Linked DNA regions of Desulfosporosinus acidiphilus SJ4. The protein of the gene in region 1 interacts with the protein of each later gene in a pairwise test. Links are inferred from orthologs where the notes say so. Each region holds a gene or a part of one and is shown on either strand. Other genes may lie near its edges. The genes, in order: eno and rpe.

Region 1 (3,250 bases):
GACGTCTTGCCTCAGAGTGCCAAAGAATACATTACCTGGCTTGAGGGAAAGCTCAAGGAGCTGGGGATTGGACAAATCGCCTCTGTAAGCGGCCGTTATTACCTGATGGACCGGGATAAACGCTGGGAACGTCTGGAAAAGGGTTATCAAGCCTTGGCCTATGGTCAAGGCAAGTTTGCTCCCAGTGCTCTGGCTGCCGTGGAAAATTCCTATGATGTACGTGTTACCGATGAGTTTGTACTCCCCACGGTAATTCTCGGCCAGGATGGAAAGCCTCTAGGGTTAATCCAAGAGGGAGACAGTGTGCTCTTTTACAATTTTCGGTCTGACCGTGCGCGGGAGATTACCCGAGCCTTTGTGGACGAGGAATTTGCAGGTTTTGAGAGACCGAACCGTCCTCATGTGAACTATATCTGCATGACCCAATATGATGATACGATTCCGGCTCCTGTAGCTTTTCCGCAGCAGGACTTGGAAAACACTTTAGGCGAAGTTCTTTCTAAACAAGGGTGTAAACAATTAAGAATTGCTGAGACTGAAAAGTACGCTCATGTGACCTTCTTTTTTAACGGCGGGATTGAGGAACCTGATCCTGGGGAGGAGCGGATTCTGATTCCGTCACCTAAAGTTGCGACCTATAATCTTCAGCCTGAAATGAGCGCTCCTGAAGTCACCAGGACACTTCTTGGGGAACTCAGGAAGAAAACTCACGATGTGATCATCCTTAACTTTGCGAATCCGGATATGGTAGGACATACAGGAGTCTTTGAGGCAACCATTAAAGCAGTAGAAACTATTGACCAATGTCTCGGAGAAATTGAGGCAGAGCTGCACAACATGGACGGGACGCTGCTCGTAACAGCGGATCACGGAAATGCTGAAGAGAAGATTGATCCCGAAACAGACCTTCCTTTAACGGCCCATTCGACCAACTTAGTACCATTCATTCTGGTGGGTGATCAATTTAAAGGACAAACTCTGCGTGAAGGCGGAGCTCTGTGTGATGTAGCGCCAACCATTTTGGAAATACTTCAGATTCCCCAACCCAAGGAAATGACGGGGAAATCATTGCTGAGGTCTTAACATAATAAATAAGGGGGATTTTTCAATGAGTGTAATTACAGATGTTTATGCCCGGGAGATTCTTGATTCCCGCGGCAACCCAACCGTAGAAGTGGATGTTGTTTTGGCGGACGGAATCATGGGTCGTGCCGCTGTTCCTTCAGGAGCTTCGACAGGGGCTTTTGAAGCCGTAGAGCTTCGTGACGGGGATAAAACCCGGTATATGGGCAAAGGGGTTCTGCAAGCCGTCGATAATGTAAATTCTGTGATTGCTCCGGAAGTTGAAGGCTTATCGCCTTTTGATCAACCCGGTCTTGACCAATTGCTCAAGGAATTAGATGGCACAGAAAACAAGGGTAAACTTGGCGCCAATGCCATCCTCGGGGTATCTTTAGCAGCCGCCAAAGCCGCGGCCGAATCCTTGGGCTTGCCTCTCTATCAATACTTGGGCGGAGTCAATGCTAAAGAACTTCCTGTTCCAATGATGAATATCCTCAATGGCGGGAAACACGCGGACAATAACGTAGATATTCAGGAATTTATGATCATGCCCGTAGGAGCCACGAGCTTTGCGGAAGCTCTGCGCATGGGTACCGAAGTCTATCACAGCCTGAAATCCGTTCTTAAGGAAAAGTCCTTGGCAACGTCCATTGGCGATGAAGGCGGCTTTGCCCCCAGTCTCGAATCGAATGAGGATGCATTGCTTTGCATTATGGATGCCATTCAAAGAGCAGGGTTTGTTCCGGGGGAACAAATAGCCTTAGCTTTGGATGTTGCTGCCACAGAACTTTATGATAACGGGGCTTATCATTTAGCAGGAGAAGGCCTTACCAAGAGTTCTGAAGAGATGATTGATTACTATGAAGGCCTAATTACCCGCTATCCCATTGTCTCCATTGAGGATGGTCTTGCCGAAGAAGACTGGGAAGGCTGGGCTAAATTAACTGCACGTTTGGGAGATCGAGTTCAACTCGTTGGAGACGATTTGTTTGTTACCAACCCAGCCCGCTTAGAGCGTGGAATCGAGGCAAAATGCGCCAATTCTATCTTAATTAAAGTAAATCAAATCGGAACTCTCACCGAGACCCTTGATGCCATCGAAATGGCTAAACGTGCCGGATACACTGCGGTTGTTTCTCACCGTTCCGGTGAGACCGAAGACGTCACTCTGGCCCACATCGCGGTAGCGGTTAATGCCGGAATGATTAAAACAGGGGCTCCCGCTCGGACGGAACGGGTGGCAAAATATAACGAACTGCTTCGTATCGAAGAAGAGCTCGGTGACAGCGCCATTTATCGCGGTCGGAAGGCACTGGCAAGAAGTAAGTAATAACCCTTACCAACCAGCAACATACTTTTTATAGGTTTGTTGAGTTTTAAGAAGGCTTGTGCTAAAATAGTCCTACTGACTATTTTGGACGGCATACAACGGAATGTTGTATTTAGGGGGTGTTTACTTGAAAATCGCTTTGATCGTTGTTTTAGTTCTTAGTTCCATTGGATTAATTGCAACTGTCCTTCTCCAATCCGGCAGAAGCGCGGGGTTATCAGGCGCAATTTCCGGTGCCGGAGAGTCTATCTTTGGCAAGAAGAAAGGCATGGACGAATTATTTGCCAAGGTTACGGCAATATTAGCAGCTGTCTTTTTGCTGGCCTCTTTAGGATTAAGTATGGTTCAGTAGAATTAGGGTTAAAGGTTATCAAGGTCGGGCTACCATCAAGTTCGAAACTTGAGACCTAAGCTATATTTTTGATACATGAGGGACACTTCCTATGAAGTGCCCCTTTCGTGTATAGTTTGTCTTGTTGGAAGGCTTCAAAGAAGTATTGTTTCATATCGTTGTAATCAACATATATTTAATATATTGTGCCTTATTAAGGAGAATGTTCTATAGTTAAAGGCTTAAGTTAAAAGATTTTAGTTAAAGGTAAAGGGTTTTAGTGAGAGGCTAGTTTTCTTCGTAAATCTAGCTTTGCGAGGGGGGAATTTGAGTGAAACCGAAAAAACGCTTAGTAGAGCCTTTTTATTTTCCCGGAAATTCTTTAGGGTGCCTACTTATCCATGGTTTTTCGGGATCGCCTTCCGAAATGCGCTATTTAGGCGAACAATTGTCCGGTCTTGGCTGGACTGTGCTGGGAATAAGACTCGCCGGGCATGGAAGCACACCGGAGCAGATGGCGAAGACAC
Region 2 (3,173 bases), 940 kb from region 1 along the record:
CAAGTACTCCCAAGAGCATAGCCGAAGGGATCTGTTCCGACGATAATAAATAATGAACAAGATCCTCCGCAACTTCACCGCTGACCAGCGGAACCATACCGGTATAAACTTCTCCGTTCTGCAAGCTCCGGCTCACCGCCAGCTCCCCAGCTCCCACCGCCGTCGCTACATCAAGCTTGCCATTGGGCTTTAACGGCAGCTCTACCCACGGTTCCCTAACATACCCCCGAACTTCCCCAAGAGCATTACCCACGCTTACGACACCCTGCAGAGGCCCGTCTCCCAGTATGCGCAGAGTCACACTCTCATCGCCCTTCAGAGAACTCGCTAAGATAAGCGTCCCAGTCATCGCTCGGCCCAAAGCCGCTGCAGCGACAGGAGACAAACCATGACGTTTCCTCGCCTCTTCAACCGTATCCGTCGTCCTCACGGCAACCCAACGGGCCCTGCCCTCAAGCATCGTACCAATCCAAAGTTCATCCTGCTGCATTAATCTTCGTTCCTTTATCTAATTTTATAAGACCCTCAAGCTAATAAGACCACCAAAACCCACCCCTCGTGAACCTCAATGGTAACGCGCTCCCCTAAAGAGACATTGCTCACTCCCCGCGGAACATCCTGCCGCAAAACACCATGTTCCAGAGGATAATATAATCCCTCAGTACTGACAACAGCCCTCTCAGAAAGCGCTATCAAGGAAAGCTCCTGTCCCTTGTACGTCGAAATTTCCTCCCGCCCTTGGAGAACCCACATCTCATGATCAGGGTCCGCTAAATGAATGCGATACCCTTGCCGGGCGTAAGCCAGCATCAGTGCTAAATTACCTAAAAAGTGATCCATTCGTTTCCCTGTGGCGCCATAGAGCCAGATCTCCTGCTCCCCAGCAGAAAAAGCTTTCTCTTTGGCCCGCAGGAGAGCCAGTTCCAAATCCGTTTCGTCCTTTTCCCGAGGAAATTGTTCAATAAAACAACCGGCATTGCGGCATTGACTTAAATTCTCGCCGGTAACCGAATCCAGATCCCCGATAAGCTGTTCCGGCATAAATCCGGAGTTAAGTGCATGATTGGCGCCGCCATCAGCACAAATCAAATAGTCCACCTTGTCCAGTGCTTGTTTTCCCCATTCTGAATCCCAAGCACCATTCGCCAATACCGCTATCATCATTTTATTCACTCAGTGCTCCGCCAACTGCCTGCCGGAGTTTTTTTACGGCCAGCTTAGGATCTGCTTGGTCAAATACCGCGGAGCCTGCTACTAAAATATTTGCTCCGGCCTGAACAGCCAAAGGCGCTGTTTCCAAATTAATTCCGCCGTCAACTTCAATCTCGCAGGAAGACTGCTTTTGCTCAATATGGTGACGGAGCACCTGAATTTTAGGAAGAACGCTGGTGATAAAGTTTTGTCCTCCAAAACCGGGATTCACTGTCATTAACAGTACCATGTCCAAATCCTCAAGGATATATTTGAGCCCGTCTAATTGGGTTGCCGGATTGAGGGCAATCCCTGCCGTAAGTCCCTGTTCCTTAATTAGTTGAATAACACGATGGACATGGCGTGACGCTTCGAGGTGAAAGGTAATATGGTCCGCTCCTGCGGCAGCAAAATCTGCAATAAAGCGTTCCGGTTCTTCTATCATTAAATGGACATCAAAACGCATCTTAGAGTGGGGTCTCAGGGCTTTGACCAGCGCAGGTCCGAAGGTGAGATTCGGAACAAAATGCCCGTCCATGACATCAATATGTAAAACTTCGGCACCGGCATCCTCAACCAGACGTACCTGATCACCTAAACGAGAGAAATCTGCTGACAAAATAGACGGGGCAAGTTGAATCATCTTAATATCTCCTTTCAGCGGCTATAACTTCTTGTAGAAAAATTCGATAATGGTCGTAGCGAGTGCCGGATATTTCTCCATTTTCTTGAGCAGCTTTAATGGCGCAATCAGGTTCTTTATCATGTAAGCAGCTGCTAAACCGGCAATGGTTCCGGTGTTCGTCAAATTCGGGAAAGTAAGTTGCCAAGTCCTCCCGCTTCATTTTCGGCAGAAAGAGAGAGGAAAAACCCGGCGTATCCGCCACTAATCCTCCGGCACAAACCATTAACTCGACATGACGGGTTGTATGACGCCCCCGCTGAGACTTCTGACTAATTTCGCCGGTTTTTAATTGTTTTCCATCGGATAAAGCATTAAAGAGACTTGATTTGCCTGCGCCTGACGGGCCGGCTAAAACACTAATCTTCTCTTCTAAACACTTCCTCAGCTCAGTGATGCCAATCCCTGTTTTATTAGATACCTCAAAAACCGTATATCCGATGCGGCGGTATATATCCGGGATTGAGGATTTGGCCAGGGAGTCATCAGGCGGTGCCTCAGTCAAATACTTATCAAGTTTCGTGAAAATAATAAGCGGTTCGATTTCTGAGCAGGTCACCTGAATTAATAAGCGGTCCAGAAGATTCAGGTCGGGTTTAGGCGAAGTCAGAGCAAAAACAAGAAGGGCTTGGTCAACATTGGCTATTGACGGCCGGGTTAAGGAATTAAGCCTTGGTTCAGCCCCTTCAATTCTTGCCTTATTGTTCCCTTCAGGCAAAATACGCACCCGATCACCCGGCAGAAAGTCCTGATCTTTAATGCGAAAACGACCGCGCAGAGAACATTCCCATACTCGGTCTTCCGCATAGACATAATAGAATCCACCGTATCCTTTAAGTAGAACTCCTTCGATCATATAATTTCCTCACTAATTGCGTTTGACACTAAAGCACAGCTTAATGTTTAACATAGTCTTTATCGTCACGCGGCATAACACTTATGATTTGGGCTACTAAAGCCGAGACATCTTTTTTAATATTCAGCGCAAGAGGGCCGGGACCTCGCGATACTACGATTGTGACTTGACTCCCCTGCTGAACCGCTTCTCCGGGATTAGGAGAAGTACTAATGACGAAATCCGCAGGAATCGTAGTAGAATCTTGAGTCTCAACCAAAGGAACTAAATTATTCTGTTGCAGGATCGTTTTAGCATCTGCCGATGACTTATTGATCACATTAGGCATGTTGATGGTTCCAGAGGAAGATCCATTGTCAGGGCCGGAGCTAATTGTCAAAGTAATTGGCCCGCTCTTCGGCCAGGTAGCTGAGGGCGCTGGGTTTTGCTGGATCACATAGTCTT

Evidence for each region.
Region 2: the proteins of eno (region 1) and rpe interact in binary tests that used the Escherichia coli proteins (3 or more experiments, as listed by UniProt). The link is inferred for Desulfosporosinus acidiphilus SJ4 from one-to-one orthologs.

What each region holds. Positions count from the first base shown.
Region 1 is NC_018068.1:4,772,398-4,775,647, reverse strand. What follows is about bases 326-3,250. They hold eno (phosphopyruvate hydratase), read left to right. Parts: upstream 326-1,108; coding sequence 1,109-2,392; downstream 2,393-3,250. Other genes in these bases: DESACI_RS21770 (alpha/beta hydrolase), read left to right, coding at 3,055-3,250; secG (preprotein translocase subunit SecG), read left to right, coding at 2,520-2,744; gpmI (2,3-bisphosphoglycerate-independent phosphoglycerate mutase), read left to right, coding at 326-1,083. Outside these bases: more of gpmI, read left to right, coding at 1-325. UniProt on the Escherichia coli protein: Catalyzes the reversible conversion of 2-phosphoglycerate (2-PG) into phosphoenolpyruvate (PEP). It is essential for the degradation of carbohydrates via glycolysis.
Region 2 is NC_018068.1:3,829,983-3,833,155, forward strand. The notes cover bases 1-2,848. They hold rpe (ribulose-phosphate 3-epimerase), read right to left. Parts: upstream 1,835-2,848; coding sequence 1,166-1,834; downstream 1-1,165. Other genes in these bases: hslO (Hsp33 family molecular chaperone HslO), read right to left, coding at 1-490; DESACI_RS17540 (thiamine diphosphokinase), read right to left, coding at 526-1,164; rsgA (ribosome small subunit-dependent GTPase A), read right to left, coding at 1,836-2,729; pknB (Stk1 family PASTA domain-containing Ser/Thr kinase), read right to left, coding at 2,770-2,848. Also shown: more of pknB, read right to left, coding at 2,849-3,173. UniProt on the Escherichia coli protein: Catalyzes the reversible epimerization of D-ribulose 5-phosphate to D-xylulose 5-phosphate.